Regions from separate parts of the Streptomyces sp. NPDC025806 genome, predicted to be linked through region 2. Evidence: riboswitches for the same ligand, from Rfam matches in the RefSeq annotation. Region 2 holds a riboswitch; the other holds the start of a gene.
What was found. A riboswitch is a leader RNA that binds a small molecule or an ion and turns the genes downstream of it on or off. The one in region 2 is predicted to bind glycine.

Region 1: another riboswitch for glycine. It lies ahead of gcvT (glycine cleavage system aminomethyltransferase GcvT); the one in region 2 lies ahead of gcvP (aminomethyl-transferring glycine dehydrogenase).

What each region holds. Positions count from the first base shown of each region.
Region 1 is NZ_JBVHMU010000007.1:371,429-386,672, forward strand. Features, by position in the region: gene ACZ4E1_RS19285 (ABC transporter permease) at 1-298, opposite strand, end outside; gene ACZ4E1_RS19290 (ABC transporter substrate-binding protein) at 409-2,205, opposite strand; gene ACZ4E1_RS19295 (ABC transporter permease) at 2,276-3,283, opposite strand; gene ACZ4E1_RS19300 (enhanced serine sensitivity protein SseB C-terminal domain-containing protein) at 3,628-4,431, opposite strand; gene ACZ4E1_RS19305 (enhanced serine sensitivity protein SseB) at 4,550-5,344, opposite strand; gene ACZ4E1_RS19310 (AAA family ATPase) at 5,756-6,409, opposite strand; glycine riboswitch at 6,534-6,625, shown strand; glycine riboswitch at 6,626-6,727, shown strand; gene gcvT (glycine cleavage system aminomethyltransferase GcvT) at 6,779-7,894, shown strand; gene gcvH (glycine cleavage system protein GcvH) at 7,951-8,328, shown strand; gene glyA (serine hydroxymethyltransferase) at 8,335-9,591, shown strand; gene ACZ4E1_RS19330 (L-serine ammonia-lyase) at 9,772-11,142, shown strand; gene ACZ4E1_RS19335 (aminopeptidase P family protein) at 11,219-12,571, opposite strand; gene ACZ4E1_RS19340 (LuxR family transcriptional regulator) at 12,770-13,753, shown strand; gene ACZ4E1_RS19345 (DoxX family protein) at 13,765-14,109, opposite strand; gene ACZ4E1_RS19350 (glycoside hydrolase family 25 protein) at 14,234-14,785, shown strand; gene ACZ4E1_RS19355 (NADPH-dependent F420 reductase) at 14,811-15,244, opposite strand, start outside.
Region 2 is NZ_JBVHMU010000011.1:289,691-304,934, forward strand. Features, by position in the region: gene ACZ4E1_RS25930 (substrate-binding and VWA domain-containing protein) at 81-1,853, shown strand; gene ACZ4E1_RS25935 (glutamate-cysteine ligase family protein) at 1,901-3,421, opposite strand; gene ACZ4E1_RS25940 (hypothetical protein) at 3,951-4,529, shown strand; gene ACZ4E1_RS25945 (DUF5999 family protein) at 4,817-5,017, shown strand; gene gcvP (aminomethyl-transferring glycine dehydrogenase) at 5,090-7,975, opposite strand; glycine riboswitch at 8,167-8,261, opposite strand; gene ACZ4E1_RS25955 (PRC-barrel domain-containing protein) at 8,376-8,750, shown strand; gene ACZ4E1_RS25960 (DNA polymerase IV) at 8,775-10,253, opposite strand; gene ACZ4E1_RS25965 (MerR family transcriptional regulator) at 10,298-10,918, opposite strand; gene ACZ4E1_RS25970 (bifunctional nuclease family protein) at 11,101-11,574, opposite strand; gene ftsR (transcriptional regulator FtsR) at 11,661-12,392, opposite strand; gene ACZ4E1_RS25980 (FHA domain-containing protein) at 12,420-13,361, opposite strand; gene ACZ4E1_RS25985 (DUF881 domain-containing protein) at 13,444-14,316, opposite strand; gene ACZ4E1_RS25990 (small basic family protein) at 14,322-14,654, opposite strand; gene ACZ4E1_RS25995 (DUF881 domain-containing protein) at 14,651-15,244, opposite strand, start outside.

The DNA of each region.
Region 1 (15,244 bases), on a different contig from region 2:
AGGAGTAGCCGAAGCAGGGGGCGGCGCACTGGGTGACGTCACCGCCGCCGGAGTAGGTGCGGCCGACGAAGATGCCCTTGAAGAACTCCCAGACCTGGGAGTAGATCGGGTCGCCGAGACCGAGCTTCTGCCGCACTCCCTCGATGGCGGCCGGGTCGGCCTGCTTGCCCACGAAGTTCAGTGCGATGTCAGCGCCCGCCCACTTGGGGACGAGGAAGAAGATGCAGAAGACCACCATGACGATGACCACAAGCATCACTGCGGCGGCGAACAACCGCCTGATGAGATAAGCGAGCACAGCTCTCGGCCCGCCGCGGACCGCGGGCCACCGGATTGTGTCCAGTGGCCCGCGATGCCGCCGCGCCGGCCTTCACCTGCCTTTCGTGCCGTTCGGCGGGTGTGCCGGTATCAGTTGCCGGACTTCAGGCCGAGGTTGACGAAGTCGTACGTACCGCTGTAGCCGTCGGTCGTGTAGACGTTCGCCAGGCGAGAAGAGCGGAAGTTGATGAACTTCTCGAAGACGAAGGGCAGGTAGTAGCCGCCCTCCATCACCTTGTGGTTGATCTCCGTGGAGATCTTGGCCTTCTCGGCGTCGTCGAGCGTCTTCACGTACTTGTCGAAGAGGCCGTCGATCGACTTGTCCTTGATGAGCGCGTAGTTGTTGTTACCGCTCGGCAGGATGTACTTGCTGTCCCACAGGGGCAGACCGTAGCCCTGGACGGTCGGGAAGTCCGGGCCCCAGCCCATGATGATGATGCCGTAGCCCTTCTTCTTCACGTTCGAAGTCGAGCCGATGACGCTGCTGCTCTGCGAGCCGTCGTACTGGTCGATCTCGGTCTTGACACCGATCTTCTTCAGCGACGCCTGCAGGGACTGGGCGGTGGCCACCTCGACGGGCTTGTTGTTGCGCACCGCGATCGTGGTGGAGAAGCCGTTCGGCTTGCCGCAGGCCTTGAGCTCTTCCTTGGCCTTGGCGACGTTGCCCTTCTTGTCCGCACCGGCCGCGTTGTACGGGTCGTACTTCTGACCCTCGGCGCCGGCGACGGACGGCGGCAGCATGTTGGTGCCGATGTCGCCACCCGCGAGCGGGCCGCCACGGGCGGTCTGCAGCGACTCGTGGTCGGCGCCGATGATGACGGCCTTGCGGCAGTGGATGTTGTCGAACGGCTTGACGCTCTGCGGGAAGGCCGCGTAGCGGATGTAGCCGGAGACCGGGTTGTCCAGGTTGCCCTTGTGCTGCTTCAGGGCGGTGGTGCGGCCCTGCGGCGACATGCCGGTCTGGTTGGCGTCCAGGTCCAGGTCACCGTTGAGCAGACGCTGGTCGAGCTGGTTGGCGTCCGAGAAGAACTGGATCGTGATCTTGTCCGGGTACGCCTTGCGGATCGGGTCCGAGGACTGCTTCCACTTGTCGTTGCGCACCAGGGTCAGGTTCTTGCCCGGGCTGTACGACTGGAACTTGTACGGGCCCGAGGAGAACGGGTGCAGACCGTACTTGGCCTTGGTGTCCTTGTCCTGGCGGACCGGGGACGCCGAGGTCAGCGCGAGCATCTCCTCGAAGTCCGAGTTGGCGGACGGGAGCTTGAAGACGATGGTCTTCTCGTCCGGCGTCTCGATCGCCTTGAGGCCGAGCTTGTCCTTGGTCTTGTCCTTGTACGGACCCTTGTACTCGCCCTTGGGGTCGAGGACGTCCTTCAGGTACACCGGGCCGCCGGACAGGACGTCCTGCGCCCAGACGCGCTCGATGCCGTACTTGATGTCCTGGGACGTGATCGGCTTGCCGTCCTCCCAGGTCAGGCCGTCACGCAGGGTGTACTCGTAGGTCTTGCCGTCGTCGGAGACCTTGGCGAGACCGGTGGCGAGGTCGGGGGTGACCTCGGCGCCCGCCTTGCCCGGCTCCGTCTTGTTGGTGACGAGCTGACGGCTGTAGTAGCGGGAGAAGTTCCACATGAAGCCGTAGTAGCCACGCGTGGTGTCCCACGAGTCGGCGTCCTGGGCGCTGCCGAACTTCAGCGTGCCGCCCTTCTTGACGGCAGAGGCCTGGGCGACCTTGTTGTTGGCCGCGTCGAAGCCGGCGGCGCCGTTCTTCGAGCCGCCGTTGCCGTCGTCGGAGCCGCCGCCGCACGCCGCCGTGGTCAGCAGCGCCGCGACCGCGGCGGCAGCGGCTACAGCCTGCTTGCGCCGCCCTGAGGTGCGTTGGGTAGTCACGATCGAGCATCCTCCGGAGTTGATGAGAGAGACCCGTGTACCAGCCACGGGACGTTTGAGGTACGGCAGTTCAGCGGGACGCCTTCGGGTCCAGCGCGTCCCGCACGCCGTCGCCGAAGAGGTTGAAGGCCAGAACCGTGATGAAGATCGACACACCGGGGACGATCATGTACATCGGGTCCGACTCGTAGTACTCGACCGCGCTCGAGAGCATCTGCCCCCACGAGGAGGTGGGCGGCTTGACGCCGACACCCAGGAAGCTCAGCGCCGCCTCGGTCAGGATGTTCGTCGGGATCATCATCGTGGTGTAGACGATGATCGGCGCGACCAGGTTGGGCATCAGTTCCTTGAAGAGGATGTAGAGCCGTCCGGCGCCCAGCGAGCGGGCCGCCTCGACGTACTCGCGCTCCCTCATCGAGAGGGTCTGACCGCGGACCACCCGTCCGATGTACGGCCATCCGAAGAAGCCGATGACGAGGATCATCACGAAGACCCGGACGCTCGAACCGGTCAGTCCCAGCAGGTGGTTGGGCATGACCGCGACCAGGGCGATCGTGAAGAGCAGCTGCGGGAAGGCCAGCAGACCGTCCATGACCCGGCTGATCAGCGAGTCGACCCAGCCGCCGAAGAAGCCGGCCAGGATGCCGAGAACCGTGCCGAGGACGACCGCGACCAGGGCGGACAGGAAGCCGACCAGGAGCGAGACGCGGGCACCGAAGATGATGCGGGCGAAGATGTCGCGGCCGTTGACCGGCTCGACGCCCAGCAGGTGCTCGCCGCTCAGACCACCGAGCGAACCCTTGGGGGTGCCGAACAGCGGGTCGATCAGGTCCTCGTGGTACGCGTCCGGGTCCTGGCCCACGAGGTGCGCGATCAGCGGCGCGAACACCGCGACCAGGATGAGGACCAGCACGACGACACCGCCGGTGAGGGCCAGCTTGTCCCGCTTGAGGCGCTCCCAGGCGATCCGGCCCAGCGAACGTCCCTGGACCTTCTTGGTACCGGTACTCGCTGCCGCCGCCTCTTCGGCCGCGCTGGGGGCCGCCTCGGCGGTCGGCTCATGCAGTGGTGCCGTCATCAGGCAAGGACCCCTCTCAACCGGCGGTAGCCGGCCCGCACTTGCCGCTGTAGCGGCGTGATCAGTCCGTCGTACAAAGAGGCGAAGCCCCTAGGAGAGGGAGTGTTCAACCTGTGCGTGATCTGTTGCCAGACCTGTCGGCGAAAGGATGCCTAACCGTGATGCTGCCTAGGGGGTTCCGTTATCCGAACAGCAGTGAACGGGGTGCGGACGCGGGGCAGTTGTGGCGGAAGTGGCGCCAGAGGGACATTGGGCCCAGATCATGAAATCGCCGCTCCTCGTGATCGGGAGGGTGATCGGGGGCTGATCGGGGGGTGACCGAAGGAGGATCGAAGGGGGATCGATCAGTAGGAGGCGCCGTACGGCGGCGGGTAGCCGTAACCGCCACCGCCGGCGGGAGCCGCCGGCGCGGCGTGGGCCTCGCGGTCGTAGAACGGCCGGGCGTTCGCCCGCAGCCACAGCGCGACCGGGTCGTACTCGTCGGACATCGCGACCGTGGAGACGGGCAGGCCGTCGGGCACCGCCGTGATCGACTGCTGCATCATCGCGCGCACCGCGTCCACCGAGGCCGGGGACGTGTCGTAGACGTCGAGGCCGATGGCGAGGTACGGGGCGCCCAGCGCGGGCTGGACCCAGGCGCGGCGCAGGGAGCGGATCGCGGTCGTCCGGTGCGCGTTCTGCGCGAGGACCGCGTAGAACTGCGGGATCTCGATCGCCGGGTCGGACAGGCGCAGCGGTCCCGCGGGCTGCCGGTCCAGGCCGCCCGCGATGCGCCGCAGGTCGAGCCAGGGGATGCCGACGCCGCCGCCGGGCGCGTGCGGGTTCAGCCACAGGCCGTAGTGGTCGGGGTACAGGGTGCGGGCCGCGTCGACGCCGCCGACCACCTCGTAGGCCCGCGACCAGCCGGAGGCGGAGAGCTCCTGGGCCGAGGTGACACAGGGGGCGTACGAGACGCCGTCGATCTCCATGTTCCCGTACTGGGCGTCGGGGGAACCGGCCTGGCCGTGCCAGAGCAGCATCCACACCTGGCCGGACGCCGGGTCGGCGAGTGCCTGGAGGAGCGCCTCGTACGCGTCGTAGCGCCCCGGGGTCACCTGGCGCAGCATGTGCTCGACCTGTCCGGCCGCGGCCGTGCCCGACGCACTCACCCGTAACCGCCCCTTCGTGAACGTCCGTGTACCGCTTCGACCGGAGGGCGGCACGCCGTCCGGTCAGGTCATGAAACCAGCTTAAGCGGCGTTCCTGACACCGACTTGACGGACGGCGTCATCCTTCCCGCACATAGAACGGGCGTACGTGCGTCCGCATCCAGTCGGCGACCGGGTCCTGGGTCACGTCGAGGAAGACCAGATTGACCGGCCAGGCCAGCGGGGCGCGGCCCAGCGCACGGCCGAGCGCGTCCAGCGGGAGGTCCCGGGCGGCGCCCTCCCACTGGCTCAGCTCGACGCCGACGAACAGGGAGGGGGTGGCGTCCTCGACGACGGCCAGGCAGCGGCGGGCGCTGAGCACGGTGCCGGTGGTCTCGAACTCCTCGCGGACCGCGGTCAGGAAGTCGACCGGGTCGTCCTGCCAGTCCGGCTCGGACAGCACGACGCGGCCACCGGTCGACGGGCCGTCCAGCGGGGTGCGGCCGCTGCGGGCCAGTTCGGCGACGGCGGGCGGGGGCAGCGGCAGGCCGACCGCGCCGTCCGGGTTCAGGACGATGCCCGCCTGGGGCGGCAGGCCGCGGGCGAACTCGGCGGCCGGGGCCACGGTGCAGTCCATGCGGCCGCCCGTGACCTGCGTGAACTGCTGCTCGGAGGTGAAGACGGGGACGAAGGCCTGGCCCTGGATCTCCAGGGTGGGCAGGTCGAGGTCGCGGCTCGCCGCGGTGCCGCCCTTGGGGAGCGGGATCCATATGTGGCTGCGGCCCAGGACCTCGACGATGCGCGGGCCCGTCACCTCGCCGGGCTGTCCCACCGCCGCGGCGAGCGCTTCCTCCAGCTCGTTCGCCGGCCAGCCGGTCCCTGCGGGGTGTTCTCGACCGGGTTCGTGCTGGTCCGGGATCCCGGGGTGCTCCATCGCTGCGCCTTATCTCTGCCTGTGCCTCGTGCCGCCGCGCCGACGATATCCCGTGGGTGGGCGGCGGGTCACTCAGGTCGTCCGCGGCCCGGTGGGGGCTGGTCGCGCAGTTCCCCGCGCCCTTGGAAGGCACACTTCGTGCGCCCCAGGGGCCAGCCGGTCGCGCCCCGCGACGGAGTCGCTGATCGGGCACAGCCCCGCGCCCCTGGAGATGCGCACTTCGTGCGCGATCTCCATCGGGGCGGCGCCCCATCGGGGAAATGCGGCGCGAAGCGCCATGCATTTCAGGGGCGCGGGGAACTGCGCGACCAGCCCCCACCGGAGCCGCGGTCAAGCAGCGACCGCCCGTGGCACCCACCCAAGGGGCGCGGCCGGCCACGACGGGACCCGCACCCGCCGGCGAGGCGAAGCTCAGCCCCGGAACGCGATCCCGCCCAGCACATCCGTCGCGGCCCGATCCAGGAGGACCGCCGACTCGACCCCCGCCGGGAGGACCCCGCGCTCCACATCGGCCACCAGCGAACCGACGGCCCGCCGGTGCCGGGCGAAGGCGTAGCGGGACACCCCGCGCCCCCGGTCCCGCTGACCGGCGAGCGCCAGGTCCTCCGGCACGTCGAGCAGCAGCAGATGGACGGAGACCCCGCGCCGCCGGGCCGTCCGCGTCACCCACCCGCGCACCCACGCCTGCGTCCCGCAGTCGTGCACGACGACGCTGGCCCCGGACCGCATCGCCCGCCGCAGCCCCGCGTAGTGCGCGACCCGCACCAGCGGCCGGTACAGCGCGTACGGCACCCAGCGCGGCACCCGGGCGGCCCAGCGCTCACGGGTGTCCTGGGAGTCGATGCCGACCACGGTGACGGCCCGCCGCATCAGCGTGGACTTGCCGCTGCCGGGCAGCCCCGAGAGCACGACGAGATCCCCGGCCGCGAACGCGATCCGGCGCGGGGTCCGGCCCTCCCGGCCCCGCAGATCCCGCACCGAGCGCTGCCGCGGGATCCGTACCCGCTGCGCCGCCGCGGCCCCTGTCGTCGCGTACGCCGCCGCGACTGCCTTGTGCACCGTGATCGTCCTCCCCGTTCCGGTCACGCACCCTTGCCCGCCAAGTGTAAAGAGACGGTAATGCCCTACAAGGGGTTTCCCCGTTCGGCGGGCATGCAATGATGTGCGCGCAAACTGCATACCGGCCGCTTGAATCCGCGCGGGAGAGTTCCGGGTCGCCCCGGACGCCGAAGGAGCAAGTTCCTCCCTTGAATCTCTCAGGCCCCGTACCGCGCGGGCGAGGCAGATCTGAAAAGCGGGCCGCCTTCTCACGTACGGCGGTCCCACCCAAGGTGCAAGCCCCTCGGGGCGAACCTCTCAGGTTCCGATGACAGATGGGGAGGACCTCCTTCGGAGATCTCTCTGCCATCGCCGTCACGCCCGGGAGCACCCGCCATGACCCGTACCACCGCCCTCGACGCCCTGCACCGTTCGCTGGGCGCCACCATGACCGACTTCGCCGGCTGGGACATGCCGCTGCGGTACGCCAGCGAGCGTGACGAGCACAACGCGGTGCGCACCGCGGCCGGCCTGTTCGACCTCTCCCACATGGGCGAGATCACGGTCACGGGCCCCGAGGCCGTCGACCTGCTCAACCGCGCGCTCGTCGGCAACATCGGCTCGGTCGGTGTCGGCCGCGCCCGCTACACGATGATCTGCCGCGAGGACGGCGGCATCCTCGACGACCTGATCGTCTACCGCCTGGGCGAGACCGAGTACATGGTGGTCGCGAACGCGGGCAACGCCCAGATCGTTCTGGACGCCCTCGTCGAGCGCGCCGCCGGCTTCGACGCCGAGGTCCGCGACGACCGTGACGCGTACGCGCTGATCGCGGTGCAGGGCCCGAACTCCCCCGCCATCGTGAAGTCCGTCACGGACGCCGACCTGGACGGGCTCAAGTACTACGCGGGTCTGCCGGGCACGGTCGCCGGCGTCGAGGCCCTCATCGCGCGCACCGGCTACACCGGCGAGGACGGCTTCGAGCTTTTCGTCGCCCCGGCCGACGCCGAGAAGCTGTGGCAGGCGCTGACCGAGGCGGGCGCCGCGTACGGCCTGGTCCCGTGCGGTCTGTCCTGCCGCGACACGCTGCGCCTGGAGGCGGGCATGCCGCTGTACGGGCACGAGCTGACCACCGAGCTGACGCCGTTCGACGCCGGTCTGGGCCGCGTCGTGAAGTTCGAGAAGACCTCGCACGGCGACGACTTCATCGGCCACGACGCGCTGAAGGAGGCCGCGGCGAAGGCCGAGGCGAACCCGCCGCGCAAGCTCGTCGGCCTGATCGCCGAGGGCCGCCGGGTGCCGCGCGCCGGCATGTCCGTGGTCGCCGACGGCCAGGTCGTCGGCGAGGTCACCTCCGGCGCCCCGTCCCCGACGCTGGGCAAGCCGATCGCCATCGCCTACGTCGACGCGGCGCACGCCGAGCCCGGCACGGCCGGTGTCGGCGTCGACATCCGCGGCACGCACGAGCCGTACGAGGTCGTGGCCCTGCCGTTCTACAAGCGCCAGAAGTAATACTCGCGCTCCCCCTCTGTCACCAGCACCGTCCCGCGTACAGGAGAATTCGCACCATGAGCAACCCCCAGCAGCTGCGTTACAGCAAGGAGCACGAGTGGCTGTCGGCCGTCGAGGACGGCGTCGCCACGGTCGGTATCACGGAGCACGCGGCCAACGCGCTCGGTGACATCGTGTTCGCCCAGCTCCCCGAGGTCGGCGACGCCGTCACCGCGGGCGAGAGCTGCGGCGAGCTGGAGTCCACCAAGTCGGTCTCCGACCTGTACTCCCCCGTCACCGGTGAGGTCGTCGCGGCCAACCAGGACGTCGTCGACGACCCGGCCCTGGTGAACTCGGCCCCCTTCGAGGGCGGCTGGCTGTTCAAGGTCCGCGTCTCCGAGGAGCCGTCCGACCTGCTCACCGCCGACGAGTACACCGAGTTCTCCGGGAGCTGACCCCTGATGTCCGTACTGAACCAGTCCCTGCACGAGCTCGACCCGGATGTCGCCGCCGCTGTCGACGCCGAGCTGAAGCGTCAGCAGTCGACCCTGGAGATGATCGCGTCGGAGAACTTCGCTCCGGTCGCCGTCATGGAGGCCCAGGGCTCGGTCCTCACCAACAAGTACGCCGAGGGCTACCCGGGCCGCCGCTACTACGGCGGCTGCGAGCACGTGGACGTCACCGAGCAGATCGCGATCGACCGGGTCAAGGACCTGTTCGGCGCCGAGTACGCCAACGTGCAGCCCCACTCGGGCGCCTCGGCGAACCAGGCGGCCCTGTTCGCGCTGGCCAAGCCGGGCGACACGATCCTGGGTCTGGACCTGGCGCACGGCGGTCACCTCACCCACGGCATGCGCCTGAACTTCTCCGGCAAGCAGTTCGACGTGGTCGCCTACCACGTCGACGACTCCGGTCTGGTCGACATGGCCGAGGTCGAGCGCCTGGCCAAGGAGCACCGCCCGAAGGTGATCATCGCCGGCTGGTCGGCGTACCCGCGTCAGCTGGACTTCGCCGAGTTCCGCCGCATCGCCGACGAGGTCGAGGCGTTCCTGTGGGTCGACATGGCCCACTTCGCCGGCCTCGTCGCCGCCGGGCTGCACCCCAACCCGGTCCCGTACGCGGATGTCGTCACGTCCACGACGCACAAGACGCTCGGCGGCCCCCGCGGCGGCATCATCCTCGCCAAGAAGGACTTCGCGAAGAAGCTCAACTCGTCCGTCTTCCCGGGCTTCCAGGGCGGTCCCCTGGAGCACGTGATCGCGGCGAAGGCGGTCTCCTTCAAGGTCGCGGCGAGCGAGGACTTCAAGGAGCGCCAGCAGCGCACGATCGAGGGTGCCCGCATCCTCGCCGAGCGTCTGACCTCCGAGGACGCCCGCAAGCACGGCGTGAACGTGCTCTCCGGCGGCACCGACGTCCACCTCGTCCTCGTCGACCTGCGCGACAGTGACCTGGACGGGCAGCAGGCCGAGGACCGCCTCCACGAGGTCGGCATCACGGTCAACCGGAACGCCGTCCCGAACGACCCGCGCCCCCCGATGGTCACCTCGGGTCTGCGCATCGGTACGCCGGCGCTGGCCACCCGCGGTTTCGACGCCGACGACTTCCGCGAGGTCGCCGACGTCATCGCCGAGGCCCTCAAGCCGTCCTACGACGCCACCGCGCTCAAGGCCCGCGTCACCGCGCTCGCCGACAAGCACCCGCTGTACCCCGGCCTGTAAAGATCGCGCCGGAATTTCGTACCCTTCTGTAGGTACGTCCGTTCGGGGCACCGCGCACACTGGACACTGGAAGACAGACACCAGCGTGCTCGGTGCCCCGACCGCTGTCCCCCTGCGCACGCTTTCTCTGCACCACCCCGGCAGACAACGGCGTCTACCACCCACCATTGGAGTCCCACCGTGGCCATCTCGGTCTTCGACCTGTTCTCGGTCGGTATCGGCCCGTCCAGCTCCCACACGGTCGGCCCGATGCGTGCCGCCCGTATGTTCGCCCGGCGCCTGAAGAACGAGGGCCTGCTGGCCCACACCGCTTCCGTACGCGCCGAGCTGTACGGGTCCCTGGGCGCGACCGGCCACGGCCACGGCACCCCCAAGGCCGTCCTGCTCGGCCTGGAGGGCGAGTCCCCCCGCACCGTCGACGTCGAGCACGCCGACGAACGCGTCGAGACGATCAAGGAGTCGGGGCGGCTCAACCTCCTCGGCGCCCACGAGATCGCGTTCTCCTTCGACGACGACCTGATCCTGCACCGCCGCAAGGCCCTCCCGTACCACGCCAACGGCATGACCCTGTGGGCCCACGACGCCGACGGCACCGAGCTGCTGTCCAAGACGTACTACTCGGTGGGTGGCGGCTTCGTCATCGACGAAGACGCGGTCGAGGGCGCGAACCCGATCGTGCCGGACGACACCGCGCTGAAGTACCCCTTCCGCACCGGCGACGAGCTCCTGCGCCTGACCCAGGAGACGGGCCTGTCGATCCCGGCCCTGATGCTGGAGAACGAGAAGGCCTGGCGCACCGAGGACGAGATCCGCGCCGGGCTGCTGGACATCTGGCGGGTCATGCAGGCCTGTGTCTCGCGCGGCATGGCGCACGAGGGCATCCTCCCGGGCGGCCTGAAGGTCCGCCGCCGCGCCGCCGGGTCCGCCCGCAAGCTGCGCGCCGAGGGCGAGCCCCTCGCCCACGCCATGGAGTGGATCACTCTCTACGCGATGGCCGTGAACGAGGAGAACGCGGCCGGTGGCCGTGTCGTCACCGCGCCCACCAACGGCGCGGCCGGCATCATCCCCGCGGTCCTGCACTACTACATGAACTTCGTGCCCGGCGCCGACGAGGAAGGCGTCGTCCGCTTCCTGCTCGCCGCGGGCGCGATCGGCATGCTGTTCAAGGAGAACGCCTCGATCTCCGGCGCCGAGGTCGGCTGCCAGGGCGAGGTCGGCTCGGCCTGCTCCATGGCCGCCGGTGCCCTCGCCGAGGTCCTCGGCGGCAGCCCCGAGCAGGTCGAGAACGCGGCCGAGATCGGCATGGAGCACAACCTCGGCCTGACCTGCGACCCGGTCGGCGGCCTCGTCCAGATCCCCTGCATCGAGCGCAACGGCATGGCCGCCGTCAAGGCCGTGACCGCCGCGAAGATGGCCATGCGCGGCGACGGCAGCCACAAGGTCTCCCTCGACAAGGTCATCAAGACCATGAAGGAGACCGGCGCCGACATGAGCGTCAAGTACAAGGAGACCGCCCGCGGCGGCCTCGCCGTCAACATCATCGAATGCTGACGCGGTAGGTCACGAGAAGGGCCCTGACCAGCGTATTCATGCTGGTCAGGGCCCTTCTTCATGTCCAGATGCCGGGTCAGCCCGCGAAGCGGGCCATCCACTCCTCGACCTCGTCCGCCGAGCGCGGCAGGTCGGCCGACAGGTTCTCGTGGCCGTCGGCGGTGACGAGGAGGTCGTCCTCGATGCGGACGCCGATGCCGCGCCACTGCTCGGGGACGGTCAGGTCGTCGGGCTGGAAGTAGAGGCCCGGTTCGACGGTCAGGACCATGCCGGGTTCGAGGACGCCGTCGACGTACGCCTCGGTGCGGGCCTGGGCGCAGTCGTGGACGTCCAGGCCGAGCATGTGACCGGTGCCGGCCATCGTGAAGCGGCGCTGGAGTCCGAGCTCGTAGGCGCGGTCGGCGGGGCCCTCGATGAAGCCCCAGTCGACGAGCCGCTCGGCGAGGTACCGCTGGGCCGCCTCGTGGAAGTCGCGGTACGCGGCGCCCGGCTTGACGGCCGCGAAGCCCGCTTCCTGCGCCGCGTACACGGCGTCGTAGACCGTGCGCTGGATCGCGCTGAACGTGCCGCTGATCGGGAGGGTGCGGGTGACGTCGGCGGTGTAGAGGGTGCGGCCCTCCACGCCGGCGTCGAGCAGCAGCAGCTCGCCGGGGCGGACGGGGCCGTCGTTGTCGGTCCAGTGCATGATCGTGGCGTGGTCGCCGGCGGCGGCGATGGTGCCGTAGCCGAGGGCGTTGCCCTCCAGGCGGGCGCGGCGGAAGAACGTGCCCTCGATCCAGCGCTCGGAGGTCGCGATCGCGCGGGACAGCTCGGAGACGACGTCGGTGAAGCCGCGGACGGTGGCGTCGACGACGGCCCGCATCTCGCCGATCTCCCAGGCGTCCTTGACGGCGCGCAGCTCGGAGAGGGCCTCTTCGAGGGCGGCGTCGCGCTCCGGGTCGGTGACGACGGCGGCCTCCAGGGCGGCGTCGACGCCGCGCACGATGCGGGTCGGGACGCCGTTGCCCGCGGCGAGGTCGGCGGCGGCGGTGCGCACGTCGCGGCAGGGCAGGCCGAGGACGCGCTCGGCCTCGGCGAGGGAGGCGCGGCGGCCGGTCCACAGTTCGGCGTGGTAGCCGGACCAGAACTCGTCGTCGGTGCGGCTGTCGCGGGGCAGCTGGTAGCAGTAGGCGTCGTGGCCGCCGTCCGCGCGGGGTTCGAGGACGAGGGCGCCGTCGCGGGCCTGGTCGCCGGTCATGTGGACGTAGGCGGAGTGGGGCCGGAACGGGTAGGTGTCGTCGTTCGAGCGGACCTTCAGGTTCCCGGACGGGATCACGAGCCGCTCGTGCGGGAAGCGTGCCGAGAGCTCGGACCGGCGCACGGCCGCGTACGGGGCCTGCGGGTCCGCGGTGAGGTCGCGCCGCTCGGTGTCCGCCCAGCCGGTGCGCATGGACGCGGACAGCTCCGCGGAGATCCCTGTGTACAAGCCGTTCTTCCGGCCCACTGTGTCCGCCCTTCGGGGAGTCGAGGCGCCGCCGGGGTGCCGGCGGCCCGGCGAACGTAGCTCCCGGCCGGGGCCCGTGGCGCCCGGTGCTGCCACTGGCACGGATCGGCCATCGGGCCCGTCGGGGCGGTCCATAATGCGGGCATGACGAACGCGCAGCTCGGTGCGGCCCTGCGGCTCCTGGGCGTCGGCCCGGAGGCGGCCCGGGTCTATCTGGCCCTGCTCGATCTGGCCCCCGCGCCGTTGGAGGAGGTCGCGGCGGCGGCCGGGCTGGACGGGCCGGGTCTCGCGGCGGCGTACGAGGAGCTGGTCGACGCCGGTCTGGCGAGCGCGGCCGGGGCGGACGGCGAGGTGGTGGCCCCGGTGGCGCCGACGGCGGGGCTGGAGGTGCTGGCCCGGCAGCGGGCGGCGGAGGTCGAGAAGTCCCGCACGCTGGTCACGGGCGCCTTCGACGCGTTCCGGCGGCGCCGGCTCGCCGCCTACAACGACCAGCTCGTCGAGCTCGTGACCGGCGACGCGATCGGGCCCCGGATGCGCCTGGCCTGGGCGTCGGCCCGGCACCAGATCCGGCAGTTCGAGTCACCCCCGTACTCGCCCATCCCCTCGGCGACGGAGGACGCGCTGGCCACGCTGGCGCGCGGGGTGACGCAGCGGGTCGTGTACTCGCGCGAGTCCCTGGAGCACGCCGACCACTTCAAGCGGACCGTGGAGCCGTGCATCAACGCGGGCGAGCAGGCCCGGGTGCTGCCGTCGGTGCCGGTCAAGCTCCTGATCATCGACGACGCGTACGCCCTGGTGTCGCTGTCGATCCAGGAGGCCGACGTGCTGAACACGATGCTGGTCGTGCAGCCGTGCGGGCTGCTGTCCGCGCTGGTCGCGCTGTTCGAGCAGGCGTGGCAGCAGGCGCTGCCCTTCCACGGCAGCACGGCCCGGCCCGGGGGTCTGCCGCCCGCGGACCGGCGGCTGCTGTGGCTGCTCGCGGGCGGGGCGAGCGACGAGGTCGTGGCCCGCGAACTGGGCATCAGCCGCCGCACGCTCTTCCGCCGGCTCCAGGTCCTGATGGCCCGACTCGGCGCCGCGAACCGCTTCCAACTGGCGCTGCAGGCCCAGCGCCAGGGCTGGCTCTGACGCCGACCGCCTCAGATCACGATCCGCAGCACGAGCGCGGCGACGGCGAGCGCGAAGCACAACGCCCAGAAGCCCAGCGCCCGGTCCCCCGCCAGGACGTGCGTGGCCAGCGCCCCCACGAAGTAGAGGACGAGCCCGGTGGCGGCGGCGACCCCGAGCCCCGGCACCACGAACCCGGCGAGCAGCCCGAGCGCCCCGGCCCCCAACGCGCTTCCCAGCAGCGGGATCCAGGACCGCGGCACCCCCAACTTGTCGGCCTGCCGCCGGGGGTAGTCGTGGCCGGAGAGGTTGGCGACGGCGGCCGTGCCGAAGAGGGCCGCGCCGAGGACGGTGACGGCGGCGTAGAACGCGTACATGGTGATCTCCCGTTCGAAGCTTCACCACACGGACGGACGGGCGCCCCGGAACGTGACATCAACCGTGCTCCGTTCGGGAACGATGTAGGTCCGACCTCGTCGCCCCACCGACCGGAGGCCTCGCATGCTGCGCGGAATCGATGTCAGCTCGCACCAGTCCACGTTCGACACCGACGGTCTGTCGTTCGTCTTCATCAAGGCGACGGAGGGCCGCAGTTACGTCAATCCGCGCCTCGCCCACCAGACGAAGCTGGCCCGCGACGGCGGCTGTGTCGTCGGCTTCTACCACTTCCTGTGGCCGGGGAACCTGGCGGCGCAGGCCGAGTACTTCGTCAGCAAGGCGCCGGAGCGGTCCGGCGACATCCTGGCCGTCGACTGGGAGACGACCGGCGACGGCACGCACGCGACGAACGCGGAGAAGGACCGCTTCATCCGCGAGGTGAAGCGGCTGCGCCCGCATCACAGGGTGGCGCTCTACACGAACAGGCATTTCTGGCTGAACGTGGACACGACGTCCTACGCGGGCGACGCGCTCTGGATCGCCGACTACGTGACCGCCGGGAAGCCGCGCATCCGGGCCAGGTGGCGCTTCCACCAGTACACGGACTCGCCGCTCGACAAGAACGTGGCCGACTTCGCGAGCAAGGCGGCGCTGCGCGAGTGGGCCACGCCCTGACGAGGCGTCGGGAGCAGGGAGGGGCTCAGGCGCGCCACTCCGCGGTGCGCTCCGGGGTCGCCGCGTCGAGTGCCTTGCGGACGGCGGCGGCGTCGGCGGCGAGGCCGTAGACGGGGGTGCCGGGCTGCTGGCGCCAGGACTCGTCCTGGCCGCCGGCGTCCACGGCGTCGAAGCCGATCTCGTCGAGGAGCCCGGTGACGACGCGCTTGGCCGCCTGGTCGTCGCCGGCGATCGGCAGGGCCACGCGCTCCGGGTCGCCGGCCGGGCGGGCCTTGTCGATGAGGTCCTGGGCGTACGTCCCGTTGAACACCTTGACCACGTCGTGGCCGAGCTGCCGCTCGGTCCAGCGGCTCTCGGTGAGGCCCTCGTCCTCGATCCCGGTGATCTTCCCGTCGCGCTGCTGCGGGTAGTAGTTGCCGGTGTCGATGACGGTGACGTCGTCCGCCGCGCTGTCGAGCA
Region 2 (15,244 bases):
GACGGGCGCACCCCTGCCCTCCCTCGTATCACCGCTTATATCGCAACTGCCTTTATGGCTCAGGGAGGGGCACCACCGCCATGGGACGTCACAGCAGCATGCCCGACGGGTACGGGTCGGCCACGGCCGACCCCCGACCGCGGTCCCGCGGTCGAACGGTGGCCATCGCGACGGCCCTCGTCCTCGTCGTGGCGGCAGGCACGGCCCTGGCGATCCGCAGCGATCTGCTCGGCATCGGCGACGGGTGCGCCGGGTCCGTGAGCCTCGGCATCATGGCCTCGCCCGATGTCGCCCCCGCGCTGCGCGACGCGGCCGATCGCGTGCACGAGCAGAAGGTCACCTCGGACGGCAACTGCCTCGACATCACGGTCACCGCGAGCGAGTCGTACAAGGTCGCGGAGACGCTGCGCCGCCGGAGCGACCGGGCCGACTTCCAGGTGTGGGTGCCGGACTCGAGCCTGTGGATCAAGCGCGTCACGCAGAACTCCAAGGCGGTCCCGGTCACGGCGGCGGGCAACTTCGCGTCGTCGCCGATCGGCGTGGGCATGGTCCCCTCCGCCGCGAAGTCCTTCGGCTGGCCGAACAAGACGTACTCGTGGACCGAGCTGACCGGTGCCGCCATGGAGGGCGACACGGTGCGCCTGGGCGCCGCCGACCCGGCCCGCAGCGCGACGGGCCTGCTCGCCCTGACCAAGCTGTCCGCCGCGGCGCAGAAGTCGGGCGACGGCGACGGCACCGAGGCCGCCGCCATGGCAAAGGTCCTCTCCCAGCGCACGTCGGACAACGACGGCCAGCTGATGGACACGGTGGCCCGCGACTCCTCCGGCACCGAGGCCGGCAATCCGCGCCGCAACGAGGCACTGATCGTGTCCGAGCAGGCCGCGTTCACGCACAACGCGGAGGTGGGCGACGACGGCGCCCTCGACCTCTTCTACCCCAAGGACGGCTCCCCCGCCCTGGACTACCCCTTCTCGCTGGTCGACGAGTCCGCGCTGACCACCGACGAGAGCCGGGCCGCCCTGCGCTTCATGACGCTGCTGTCGGCGCCGGACGGCCGTTCGATCATGGAGAAGCACGGCTTCCGCACCGAGGACACCAGCTCGCCCGAGACAGTCGCGGCGCAGGCCGGCGGCCGCTCCCCGCAGCCGTACGCGGAACCCAGCGCGGATCCGGCCACCGACGAGCAGGTCGAGCAGACCCTCGGCATGTGGACGATCACCGTGCAGAGCGCGCGCATCACCACGGTCGTCGACGCCTCCGGCTCCATGGGCAACCTGGTGCCGAACCGGGGCCAGTCCCGGATGGAGGTCACCAAGGCGTCCATGCTGGCCGCGCTGCGGACGTTCACGCCCGAGGACGAGATCGGTCTGTGGGAGTTCTCCACGCACCTGGACGGCAACCGCGACTACAAGCGGCTGGTGCCGACCGAACGCCTCGGCGACCGCAAGGGCGCGGGCACCCAACTCGACCGGCTGAACGCGGCGTTCACCTCGCTGCAGCCGGTGCCCGACGGCGCCACCGGCCTCTACGACACGACGCTGGCCGCCTACCAGGAGGCGACCTCCGGGTACAAGAACGGGAAGTTCAACGCGTTGGTCGTGGTCACCGACGGCAAGAACGAGGACCCCGGGTCGATCTCGCGCAGCACCCTGATCAGCCGCCTCGAGGAGCTCTCGGACCCGGAGCACCCCGTCCCCCTGATCGCGATCGCCGTCGGCCCGGACACGGACAAGGACGAGATCGAACAGATCGCCGCGGCCACCGGCGGCTCCGGGCACCTGGTCAACGACCCGGCCGACATCCAGGAGGTCATCCTGAACGCGATCATCAAGGCCGGCGCCAGGACCAACTGACCGGTTCCGTCGCCGTCCCGGCGCCCGCCCGTCCGCTCGCCCCGCCGTCAGCCGAGCGTCACCGCGGGCTCCGGCAGCCCGACGGGCCAGGTGTGCACCGGCTCGCCCCGGTGCATCAGCTCGCAGTACCTGCGGGTCGTCGCGGCGAGCGCATCGTCCCGCCCGAGCCCGCTCTCGCGCGCCTTGTGGTACGTCGCGGCCTGCCACTCGGCGCCGTTCATGCGCAGGGCGCAGCGCTGTTCGATGACGCCGAGATAGCGGTCCCGGTCGGCGGGTTCGACGCCCCAGGCGTCGAGCCCGGCCGCCGCGAGCGGCAGCAGCTCCTCCTGGACGAGCGTGACGGCCTCGATCCGCTCGGTGCCGCCGAACCGGCCCCGGCGCGGCCACTCCAGGCGCGCCTCGATCCCGTACCGGCAGGCCGCGTCGAAGTTGCGGGCCGCCGCGTCGAAGGAGAGCCGCGACCACACGGGCCGCGCGTCCTCGGCGAGCGCCCGTACGACGCCGTAGTAGAAGGCGACGTTGGCGATGACGTCGGTGACCGTGGGGCCCGCGGGCAGCACCCGGTTCTCCACGCGCAGATGCGGGACGCCGTCGACGACGCCGTACACGGGCCGGTTCCAGCGGTACACGGTGCCGTTGTGCAGCACGAGTTCGGCGAGGTTCGGCACACCGCCCCGGTCGAGGACGTCCAGGGGCCGCTCCTCGTCGAGGATCGGCAGCAGGGGCGGGAAGTACCGCAGGTTCTCCTCGAAGAGGTCGTGCGCCGACTCGATCCACCGCTCGCCGAACCAGGTGCGCGGCCGCACGCCCTGGGCCTTCAGTTCGGGCGGGCGGGTGTCGGTGGACTGCTGGAAGAGCGGGGGCCGCGACTCCCGCCACAGCTCGCGCCCGAACAGGAAGGGCGCGTTGGCGCCGAGCGCGATCTGTACGGAGGCGACGGCCTGCGCCGCGTTCCACACGGCGGCGAAGCGGCCCGGCGTGACCTGGAGGTGCAGCTGCACCGACGTGCAGGCCGCCTCCGGCGCGATGGAGGACGAGGTGCAGGTCAGCCGCTCGACGCCCTCGATGTCGAGCGCGAAGTCCTCGCCGCGCGCGGCGAGGATCTGGTCGTTGAGCAGCGTGTACCGGTCCACGTCGGACAGGTTCGCGGAGACGAGGTCGTCCGCGGCGAGCGTCGGCAGAATGCCGATCATCACGATGCCGGCGTCGACCTCGTTGGCCTTGCGGTGCGCATAGCCGAGCCCCGTGCGCAGTTCTTCCGCGAGCTGGTCGAGAACACGCCCGCCCAACGGATGCGGGGCGATGTTCACTTCGAGATTGAACATCGCGAGTTCGGTCTGGAAATCACGACTCGCGATCCTCTTGAGAACTTCCGCATTCATCATTCTCGGCAGCCCGTCGGAACCCACGAGATTCAGCTCGATCTCCAGTCCCATGAGATTCCTGGGCCGGTCGAAGCGCTTCTCGTCCAGCAGCCGCCCGAGCCCCGCCAGACACTCCTTGAGCTTCTCGCGGTACCGCAGCCGGTCGGTCGGATCGACCGCGCCCGCAACGACCTTCTCCCCCATGGAAGCGTCCCTCCTCGCGTCGACAGCCCGGCGTACCGGCCGCGTGTCTCGGGGGATGATGCCCAGCGATGTGATCGACAACGCCCCACGCGGACCGCCGGGGCAGTAGGCTCTCCACGACCACTCTCCGGCACATTCCGCGGGCATGCGACCGATCGATGATGGGTCATCCGGGAGCCCCGGTGATAAACACCGACAGGAATGGGCCGACCGACCGCCCGGCGAAATCCGAGGTCACACGGATACGACGGATGAACGGTGGCGGGAAAATCGGGAGAAAATCCGTGTTTCACCTCGGGGAGCGCGGCCGAATGACATCTTGCGGAAACTCCGGTGCGTGCTAGAGGAAACCCTGTCCGAACACGCGTCGTATAAACTCCGCGGACGAGACAGAGACGCGGCGCCTGCGGCACCGGCCCCCGCCCGCTCTGCCCCGCCCACCCCTTGTGCACCGCGCAGCTGACAGCGCCGTCCGCTCGTCCTGCACCGCCCTCGAAGCACGTGCCTGTCGAATGAGAGGCGACCCATCATGCCCCTGCACGTCTCCCCGGCTCCCGCGCCGGCCCTGCGCACCGTCCTCGCGGCCCTCGGTTCCCCCACCGCCGTCCGCGAGGCCCGCACCCCGTCCCTGCGCGCCGCCCAGGGTCCCGTACGCCCCGAACTCCCGCTGCCGGTCCACGTCCTGGACCACGTCACGGAGGCGACCGGGCCCTCGCGCACCCGGCTCACCGGCTGGCGTTTCCTGATCCGGTGCGGCGAGCGCGCGGTGGCCGCCGCCGACACCCGGCTCACCGCGGACGGCTGGGCGTTCTCGCACTTCTTCGAGGGCCCGTACGTCACGGCCACCGAGATCGCCCTGCGGCAGGCCGAGGCCCTCGCCCCGCGCCACCAGGCCCGCCTGCTGTCGGTGCCGGAGCTCTACATGCTCACCCTGTGGCTGCACGGCGACCCGGCCGCCGATCCCGCTACGGGGCATCCGGCGGCGGACGACATCCTGGTGCCGCTGGCGCCCGCCCCGCCGGGCATCGCCGCCCACCGGCCGCACCGCGTCGCCGAGCTGCTCCCGGTGCTCACGCATCGGCTGACCCCGGCGGCGATCGTCGCCTGAACCCGGCTGCCCGCCCGGGTGGCCTGAGCGGACTAGCCCGGTCAGGCCACCCCGAACCATCCGAAGTGACAGTGCTGTCGGCCTGAACCGCCCGCACGGGTGATGCGTCCTCTTCCAGTGAGGACCGCTGCTACGAAATACCTGCGGATCGACGCCCGCAGGGCAACACTGGGTTCCGGACCGACTGAAAACGGGGGGCGGCCATGAACAAGCCTTCGAGCCGCAGCACCAGCAGCACGGACAGCGCCACCGTCATCGAGATCACTTCGCAGCGAAAGATCCCTTCCATGTGCCAGCACCAGCCACCGTGCCCGTCAGCAGACTCCGCCGACAGGGAAGCCGCACACCCTGTGGCCCACCACCCTGAGCAGGGCTGGAGCCTCCTGTGCAACGGGGTCCTCCTCTTCGAGGACACCGGCGAACTGCTGCCCAACGGCACCATCATCGCCCCCCACCGCCCACTGAGCCCGGTGGTGAAGGCGGCCTAGCCCCGAAAGGGGCGCGAGGCACCGCGCGACCGGCCACCACGAAGCGGCCGGCCGCGCAGCACCTCTCCGCCACTACGCCTCGTAGGCGTCCAGAGGCGGGCAGGAGCACACCAGGTTCCGGTCACCGAAGGCCTGGTCGATCCGCCGGACCGGCGGCCAGTACTTGTCCGAAGCCTCGACCCCGGCCGGGAAGACACCCTCTTCCCGGCTGTACGCGTGCGCCCACTCCCCACCGAGCATCCCGGCGGTGTGCGGAGCGTTCCGCAGCGGGTTGTCGTCGGCCGGCCACTCACCGGCGGCGACCTTCTCGATCTCCCCGCGGATGGCGATCATCGCGTCGCAGAACCGGTCCAGCTCGCCGAGGTCCTCGCTCTCGGTCGGCTCGATCATCAGGGTGCCCGCCACCGGGAACGACATGGTCGGCGCGTGGAACCCGTAGTCGATGAGCCGCTTGGAGATGTCGTCGACGCTGACACCGGTCGACTTGCTCAGCGGGCGCAGGTCGATGATGCACTCGTGCGCGACGAGCCCGCCCGGCCCGGTGTAGAGCACCGGGAAATGCGGCTCGAGCCGCTTGGCGATGTAGTTCGCGGAGAGCACGGCGACCTGCGTCGCGCGCTTGAGCCCCTCGCCGCCCATGAGCCGCACGTACGCCCACGAGATCGGCAGGATGCCCGCGGAGCCCCACGGAGCGGCCGAGATCGGACCGACGCCCGTCTCGGGACCGGCGGCCGGCTGGAGCGGGTGGTTGGGCAGGTACGGGGCGAGGTGCGCGCGCACACCGACCGGGCCGACGCCCGGACCGCCGCCGCCGTGCGGGATGCAGAACGTCTTGTGCAGGTTGAGGTGCGAGACGTCGCCGCCGAAGTGACCCGGCTTGGCGAGACCCACCAGCGCGTTCAGGTTCGCACCGTCGACGTACACCTGGCCGCCGGCGTCGTGCACGGCCGCGCAGATGTCGGCGACGTGCTCCTCGAACACGCCGTGCGTCGACGGGTACGTGATCATGAGCACGGCCAGCTCGTCGGCGTGCTGCGCGATCTTGGCGCGCAGGTCCTCGACGTCGACCTCACCGTCGTCGGCGGTCTTGACGACGACGACCTTCATGCCGGCCATGACCGCGGAGGCGGCGTTCGTGCCGTGCGCGGAGGACGGGATGAGGCAGACCGTGCGCTGCTCGTCGCCGTTGGCCCGGTGGTAGCCGCGGACCGCGAGGAGACCCGCGAGCTCACCCTGGGAGCCGGCGTTCGGCTGCAGGGAGACCTTGTCGTAGCCGGTGACCTCGGCGAGGCGCTCCTCCAGCTCACGGATGAGGGTGAGGTAGCCCTGCGCCTGCTCGGCGGGGACGAAGGGGTGCAGCTGCCCGAACTCGGGCCAGGTGACCGGCTCCATCTCCGTCGTCGCGTTGAGCTTCATCGTGCAGGAGCCCAGCGGGATCATGCCGCGGTCCAGCGCGTAGTCGCGGTCGGACAGCTTGCGCAGGTAGCGCAGCATCGCGGTCTCGGAGCGGTACTGGTGGAAGACCGGGTGGGCCAGGTAGTCGTCCGAGCGCAGCAGGCCGGCAGGCAGGGTGTCCGCCGTCGCGGCGTCCAGCGCCTCGATGTCGGCGTCCACGCCGAAGGCGGCCCACACGACGCCCAGCTGCGCGCGCGTCGTCGTCTCGTCGCAGGCGAGGGAGACGTGGTCGGCGTCGACCAGGTGCAGGTTGACCCCGGCCTCGCGGGCGGCGGTCACGATGGCGTCGGCCTTGCCGGGGACACGCGCGGTCAGGGTGTCGAAGTACGCGCCGTGCACGAGCTCGACGCCGCCCGCGGTGAGACCGGCGGCGAGCAGGGTCGCGTAGCGGTGCGTGCGCCGCGCGATCGTCCTCAGGCCCTGGGGGCCGTGGTAGACGGCGTACATGCCGGCCATGACGGCGAGCAGCACCTGGGCGGTACAGATGTTGCTGGTGGCCTTCTCGCGGCGGATGTGCTGCTCGCGGGTCTGCAGGGCCAGGCGGTACGCCTTGTTGCCGTCGGCGTCGACGGAGACGCCCACGAGGCGGCCCGGCAGGGAGCGGGCGTGCTTGTCCTGGACGGCCATGTAGCCGGCGTGCGGGCCGCCGAAGCCCATCGGGACGCCGAAGCGCTGGGTGGTGCCGACGGCGATGTCCGCGCCGAGCTCGCCGGGCGAGGTCAGCAGGGTCAGGGCGAGCAGGTCGGCGGCGACGGTGACGATCGCGCCGATCTCGTGCGCCTGGTCGATGACCGGCTTGATGTCGCGCACGGCACCGGAGGCGCCCGGGTACTGCAGGAGCACGCCGACGACACCGCGCTCGGCGATCTCGGCGGGGATGCCGTCGCTCAGGTCGGCGACGACGACCTCGACGCCGGTCGGCTCGGCGCGGGTCTCGATCACGGCGACGGTCTGCGGCAGCGTGTCGGCGTCGACGAGGAACACGCCGTTCTTGACCTTGCCGATGCGCCGCGACAGGGCCATGGCCTCGGCGGCCGCGGTGCCCTCGTCGAGCAGCGAGGCGCCGGAGGTGGGCAGACCGGTCAGCTCGGCGACCATGGTCTGGAAGTTGAGGAGGGCCTCGAGGCGGCCCTGCGAGATCTCCGGCTGGTACGGCGTGTAGGCCGTGTACCAGGACGGGTTCTCCATCACGTTGCGCAGGATGACCGGCGGGGTGAAGGTGCCGTAGTAGCCGAGGCCGATCATCGAGCCGAGGACCTGGTTGCGGTCCGCGAGGGAGCGGAGCTCGTCGAGCACCTCGGCCTCGGTGCGGGCGCCCGGCAGGTCCAGCGCCTCGGCGCTCTTGATGACGTCCGGCACCGCGGCGGCCGTCAGCTCGTCGAGCGAGCCGTAGCCGACCTGCGCCAGCATCTTGGCCTGGGCGGCGTCATCGGGGCCGATGTGGCGCTGCTCGAAGGGGATCCCCTGCTCCAGCTGGGAGAGCGGGATACGGTTGGCGGTCATTGCGGAGGCCTCCTGGTCGATGCGACCTGCGAGGGGCACCACGGCGCGGGTACCCGGTCGGCCTCCCCCTCTGTCATCTCGACCTGAGAGCTTCACCGGCCGGTCCGGAAGATCTCGCGATCGCGGACATGCCGGCTTTCACCGTCGGTGAGAGCGGACACCGTGCACCCCGCCCTGCTTTCCAGAGTGACCTCACCCGTGCGGTACGTGAGCCTGAGAGATTCCGGGGAGGATTTGCTCCTTCGGCGCCTCCGACGGGGTCGGAGGACTCTCCCGCGCGGGGTCAGCAGCCGCTTGCCAGCCTACCAGCGCGGACCTGGCCGGATCCCTCGAGTGGCCGTCATCACCAAACTGCTCTTTCGTAGGGGATAACAACGAGTTGCGACCAGCTGGAGGGACCGTGCAGACCGATGTCGATCCGCGCAACCTGATCGGCCGCAAGGCGTTCGACCGCCGCGGAACCAAGATCGGCACCATCGACGAGGTCTACCTCGACGACGCGACCGGCGTTCCGGAATGGGCGGCGATACGGACGGGGCTCTTCAGCCGCGACGCCTTCGTCCCCCTGGAGCCCAGCGAGCTGGTGGAGGGCACGCTGCGCGTCCCCTTCGAACGCTCCCTGATCAAGGACGCCCCCGACTTCGGCGTGGGCCGCCACCTCTCCCCCGAACAGGAACTGCAGCTCTACCACCACTACGGCCTCGACATCATGGCCCCGCAGCCCCCGGACGTGGACTTCGGCCGCCTCGCGGGCCCGGACGAGGACCCCGCCTAGAGGCCCGGGACGTACGGGCGCCGCCTACCCCGGCTTCGCCGACTCCTCCTTCAACGGCTCGACGAGCGGCAGCGGCTCCCCCACCTCCAGCTCCGGATCGTCGACGAGGAACGTCCGCACCCGCCCCGGCACCCTCGAGTACGGCGTCTCGAACCGCACGGTGACCCGCCCGAGCCCGCTCCCCTGCACCCACCCGGGCCCGAACTCCGCATGCCGCACGTCGTGCCCCGGCAACCATCGCCGGGGCGCCGGCTCGACCGGGCCCTCCGCTTCGCCCCCGACCGCGTGGGCGCCCGCACCCACGGCGCCCAGGGAGCCGGAGCCGATGTCCCCGGAGCCGGCGGCGGCCTCCGAGCCGACCGCAAGCCCCGTACTCTCGCCCGCCCCGGCACCTTCAGCGGCCCCCACGCCCTCCGCCTCTTCCGCGGCATGCTCGGCCTGCGCGAAGAGATCCTCCTGCGTGTAGTCCGCGAGCCCGCTCACCCCGACCCCGAGCAGCCGTACGCCCCCGGTCGTGTCCACGGCCTCCAGGAGCCGGGCCGCGGCCTCCCGCACCACGGCCGGATCGTCCGTCGGCCCGCGCAGCGTCTCCGACCGGGTCAGCGTCGAGAAGTCGTAGCGCCGCACCTTCAGGACCACGGTCCGTCCCGACCGCCCGGCCCCCCGCAGCCGCTCCACACACCGCTCCGCGAGCCGCCGCACCTCCATCCGCACCCGCACCCGGTCGTGGATGTCGACGTCGTAGGTGTCCTCGACCGACACCGACTTGGAGTCGCGTTCAGCGACGACGGGCCGGTCGTCGTGGGCCAGCGCCATCGCGTACAGATGCGCCCCGTGCGACTTGCCGAGGAGCCGCACCAGCTCGTCCTCCCCCGCCTCGGCGATCTCCGCCACGGTGAGGATGCCGGCCCGTCGCAGATGGTCGCCGGTCGCCGGGCCGACGCCGGGCAGGATGCGGACCGAGCGCGGGCCGAGCAGATCGCGCTCGGTACCCGGCGGGATCAGCACGAGCCCGTTCGGCTTCGCCTCCTCCGACGCGATCTTGGCGAGCATCTTCGACGCCGCGAGACCCACCGAGCCGGTCAGCCCGGTCACGCGTCTGATGTCCGCGCGCAGCCGCAGCCCCACTGCCTCCGCGGAGGCGGCGTCCCAGGCCACCTCACCGGCCTCCAGATCGACGAACGCCTCGTCGAGGCTCAGGGGCTCCACCAGGGGAGACAGAGCGCGCAGGAGGGCCATCACCTGCTCGCTGATCTCCCGGTACAGATGGAAGCGCGGCACCAGGAAGGCCGCGTTCGGCGCGAGCCGCCGCGCCTGCCCGGTCGGCATCGCCGAATGGACACCGAACCTGCGTGCCTCGTAGGACGCCGTCGCGACGACGCCGCGCGGCCCGACGCCGCCCACGACGACCGCCTTCCCACGCAGGCTCGGCTTGGCCGCCTGCTCCGCCGAGGCGTAGAAGGCGTCCATGTCGAGATGCAGGATCGTCGGCGCGGTTCTCACAGCTCCGATGCTGCCCTACGCCACTGACAACGGGCCCGTGCGGCTCACACCGCCCGGTTGCGCCGCCTCGCGAGCTCGTCGGAGGGATTGTTCCCGAGCAGGGTCTCGCCGGTGTCCACCCGCTCCCCGTGCAGCTGCGACAGGGCGCTCTCGACGTCCCGCCACACGACACCGACGGCGATCCCGAAGATGCCCTGACCGCCCTGGAGCAGATCGTGCACCTCGGCCGGCGAGGTGCACTCGTACACCGTCGCGCCGTCGCTCATGAGCGTCATGCGCTCGAGGTCGCGGAAGCCCTGCTCGCGCAGGTGCTGCACGGCGGTCCGGATGTTCTGCAACGAGACACCGGTGTCCAGGAATCGCTTGACGACCTTGAGGACGACCACGTCCCGGAAGCTGTAGAGCCGCTGGGTGCCCGATCCGTACGCGGGCCGCACACTGGGCTCGACGAGACCGGTCCTGGCCCAGTAGTCCAATTGGCGGTACGTGATGCCGGCCGCCGCACACGCGGTCGGTCCCCGGTATCCGACCTGTTCGGCGCTCTCGTCGCCGCTCGCCCCCGCCACCGCAGAAACCGCCTGCGGGCGCTGCGGAGTGTGATCGGCCGCGCTGCCGTGAAACAGGTACGGACCGCCCGTCGCCGTACCGTCGCCGCTGCTTCTCACGCCGACCTCCTCATTGACCTGCCGTGTCGACGGTAGGCAGTCACAGGGGGTGCGTCAACGAACGCCACACTCGCCACGCCGAGTGATAATCACCCTAAGAGTGGTTTCCCGTGACCCACCGCGGGGAAAGGCTAGCCGAATGTGCCGAGGCGCCCGCCGCGACGCGTCCCGCGCCCGGCCGTCTACTGGCTGTTGGTCCCGAAGTCCTCGGGCGAGATCTGGTCGAGGAACTCGCGGAACTTCTCCACCTCGTCCTCCTGCTCGTCCGGGATCGCGATCCCCGCGTCGTCCAGGACCCCGTCGCTGCCGAAGATCGGCGTCCCGGTGCGCAGGGCGAGGGCTATGGCGTCGGAAGGACGGGCGCTGACCTCGACTCCGCTGGCGAAGACCAGCTCCGCGTAGAAGACGCCCTCCCGCAGATCCGTGATGCGCACTTCCGTGAGCTCCTGACCGACCGCCTCCAGCACGTCCTTGAACAGGTCGTGCGTCAGCGGACGCGGTGGAGCCATGCCCTGCTGGGCGAAGGCGATCGCCGTCGCCTCCCCCGGTCCGATCCAGATGGGGAGGTAACGGTCGCCTCCCACTTCACGCAGGAGCACGATCGGTTGGTTGGAGGGCATTTCGACCCGGACACCTACGACGTCGAGCTCGTTCACACAGCAACCCTAGGACGTGCCCGGCAGGTTTGGGTAGTCGGGCATCCGCCGCATGCCGGGCGCACGGCCGAGGACCGCCCCTGCGATCAGGGCAGACGCACTCCCAGAGCAGTCTGGACGAGTGCGGCGTGGAGCTTCACCGTCAGCCCCGCGAGCTCCTTGGCGCGGGCCTGCGCCAGCGCCCGGGTCTGCGGATTGCGGTGCACCTTCAGCGGGGCGACGACCGAGTCGACCAGTCCGGCCTCGCGGTCCGCTGCCGCCCGCATCACCCGCAGATGCCGGGGTTCGATGCCGAAACGGCCCAGCTCGCCGACGAGCTCCGCGACCACCACGGCTCCGGCGTCGTATCCGCCGTCGGGCAGCTGCGCGATGAGCCCGTAGGACTCCCACTCCTCGAGCTCGGCCGCGTCGATCCCGGCGGCCGCGAGCAGCTCCTGGCGGCCGATACGGGCCGCGGTCGGCCCGTCCTCACCGGCGTCCGCCGGGTCGCCGGGCCGGCCGGGCGCCGGAACCGGCAGCGCCTCGCCCCGCTCCAGGCCGTCGAGCTGCTCCTTGATGACCTTCAGCGGCAGGTAGTGGTCCCGCTGCATCCGCAGCACGTGGGCGAGCCGCTCGACGTCGTCCGGGCTGAACTTGCGATAGCCCGACGGCGTCCGCTGCGGCTCGATGAGGCCCTCGGACTCCAGGAACCTGATCTTGGAGATCGTGACCTCGGGAAATTCCTCGCGCAGCGTGTTCAGGACGGTGCCGATGCTCATCAGCCGGCTGTCCACGGTGGCGGTGCCGCCCGCGGCACCGCCCCTCGGTGTGTGAAGCATGGACCTTCCTGAAGGTTCGCTGACGGGTCAGATACCTCGCTGGCTCGCGTAGAAGACCAGCCGGTACTTGCCGATCTGCACCTCGTCGCCGTTGTGCAGCGTCACGGAGTCGATGCGCTCACGGTTCACGTACGTCCCGTTCAGGCTGCCCACGTCGGCGACGCTGAACGTGCCGTCCTGCTGGCGACGGAACTCCACGTGGCGACGCGACACAGTCACGTCGTCGAGGAAGATGTCGCTCTGCGGGTGACGGCCCGCCGTGGTCAGCTCGCCGTCCAGGAGGAAGCGGCTGCCCGAGTTCGGACCGCGCCGCACCACCAGGAGCGCCGAGCCCATCGGCAGCGCGTCGACCGCGGCCTGCGCCTCGGGCGACAGGGCCGGCAGCTGCGTCTGGCCGGTGGCCTCCGGGTCGTACGACTCGAGCCCCGAGATGGAGATCGTGGACGTCGTCTCGGACGGGCCTTCCGGCATCGCACCGCCCCGCAGCGGCGCACCGCAGTTGGAGCAGAACCGGCTGTTCTCGCCGTTCCTGTTCCCGCACCTCGTACACACCAGGGCCGACATGGACGGATCCTCCTGCCGCGGCTGCCCCGCGGGGGTTGGGGACGCGTACGGGGCGGAACCGAACCCTCCACCCGTACCTGAGGTTGACGGTTCCCCGAAACCTATGCGGCCGGAACCGGCAGGGTCAACAGACGACGCGCCCTGTCCGCCCGAATTGTCTCCGCCGACCTCGTCCCGGAACAGGGGGCGCTCGCCCACCTGCGTCTCCGGCACGTCACCTTGGCGCGGCGCACGGTGACGTGCGTCCTCACGTGCGCTCTTGCCGAACAACTTCGCAAACAACTTCACGGGCGATTCCCCTTGACCGAAACAGACCCGCCCGTGGGGCAGGACGAACCCTGACTGCGCACATCGGCGTACAGCTCCGACACGGACATCCTCACAACGTCCGTATCCGTAAAACAGTTTCCACCACGCATCCCTCCCGGGATGCGCCGACCCCCCGCAACCTCATGCCCTCGCACGGCGTCCACCATGCACCTCCGCCTCACTGCGAGGACGACCGAGCGTAGTCAGGCCGCTGCGCCGGCCGCAAGGCGTCCACGACGATCTTCTCCGAACGGCTCACAGCCACTGTGGCCTGCTCCTTCTCCAACGTCTGCACGACACCTCCGGGGATGTTGAGCGCCGGTTCCAGGTCCTGCGGTTTGCCGATGACCTTGAAAACGTACGGCTGGGCGATCTTGTGCCCGTCCACGCTCACGCCCTTCCCTCCGGTTCCGTCCGTCAGGTACGTGTTGGCCACGACGCGGACGTCGTTGACCTGGATCGCCTCGGCGCCCGCCGCCCGCAGCTCCTGGATCGCGTCGAGCAGCATGTCGGCCTCGACGGCCCCCTTCGTGTCCGTGACGGTCATGGTGATCCCGGGGCCCTGCGCGGCCACGGTGCCCGCCAGAATGCCGAGTTGACGTTCCTTCTCGACGGTCTGCTTGCGGGCCTCCTCGGCCTGGTCCGAGCTGTTCTCCAACTCGGCCCGCTGGTCCTCGAGACCTTGCTTCTCATCCTCCAGACGCTGAGTCCGGTCGTCGAGTTCATCGAGGATGCGCACAAGATCTTCCTGGCGTGCTCCGCGCAGGGCGCTGTTGTCGCTGTTCGACCGCACCTGGATGGCCAGACCGAGGCCCAGCACGAACAGCAGCACCGCGACCGTCAGTTGGGCGCGCGACACGCGCGGCGGCCACAGGCTCTTCGCCAGCCTCCGGCGCCCGGTCAGCGGCGCGGGCCCCTCGGCCTCCGGCTGATGCGCGCCCTCGGTCGGCTCGACCTCGGCCGGCAGCTCCTTGCGCAGCCGGTTCGCGTTCGCCCGCTCCTCCGCCTCGCCGCCGGCGCCGTCGTTGTCGTTGTCTGCTGCGTCGCTCATCGGCCTCACGCCCGGAAGACGTGCCGCCGGATCGCGGCAGCGTTGGAGAAGATGCGGATGCCGAGCACGACCACGACGCCGGTCGACAGCTGCGCGCCGACGCCCAGCTTGTCGCCGAGGAAGACGATCAGCGCGGCAACCACGACGTTCGACAGGAACGAGACGACGAACACCTTGTCGTCGAAGATCCCGTCCAGCATGGCGCGCAGTCCACCGAACACCGCGTCGAGCGCGGCCACCACGGCGATGGGAAGGTAAGGCTCGACGACCGCCGGAACCTCGGGCCGGACGAACAGCCCGACCACGACTCCCACGACGAGGCCCAGTACGGCGATCACGATGTGCCCTTCTGCTCTGCTCTCGGCTGTGCTGTACGAACGATCACGCTGGGGGCGGCGGGGAGCCTGAGGTCGTCCTGCGCCGAAATGCTGGTCCTGATCCCGAAGTTCTCCTTCAGGGCATGCAGGTACAACCCGTCGGGGCTGTCCTGGAACCGCGTGCTCAGCCGCTGCCCGTCCCCCACCGCGAGCACCGTGTACGGCGGTACCAGCGGCTTGTTGTCGACCAGTATCGCGTCACCCGCGGCCCTGATCGCGGACAGCGCGGTCAGGCGCTGCCCGTTGATGCTGACGGCCTCGGCACCGGACTGCCACAGGCCGTTGATCACGCGCTGCAGGTCCCGGTCGCGCACCCGGCCCGTGTCGGCGAACCCGGCGCTCTCCCGCGGCCCGCTCCCGCCGTCCGTCTGCGCGGACTTGGCGTCGTCGACGACGAGCCTGACCCCGGGCCCGTGCACGGCGAGGGCGCCGGACAGGACGCCCATCAGCTCGCCCTTGTCACCGCCGTGCTTCTTCAGGGCCTCGCGCTGCATGTCGCCCACGTGCGTACGCAGCGAGTCGACCTGGCCCTCGAGAGTGTCGGCGGACTC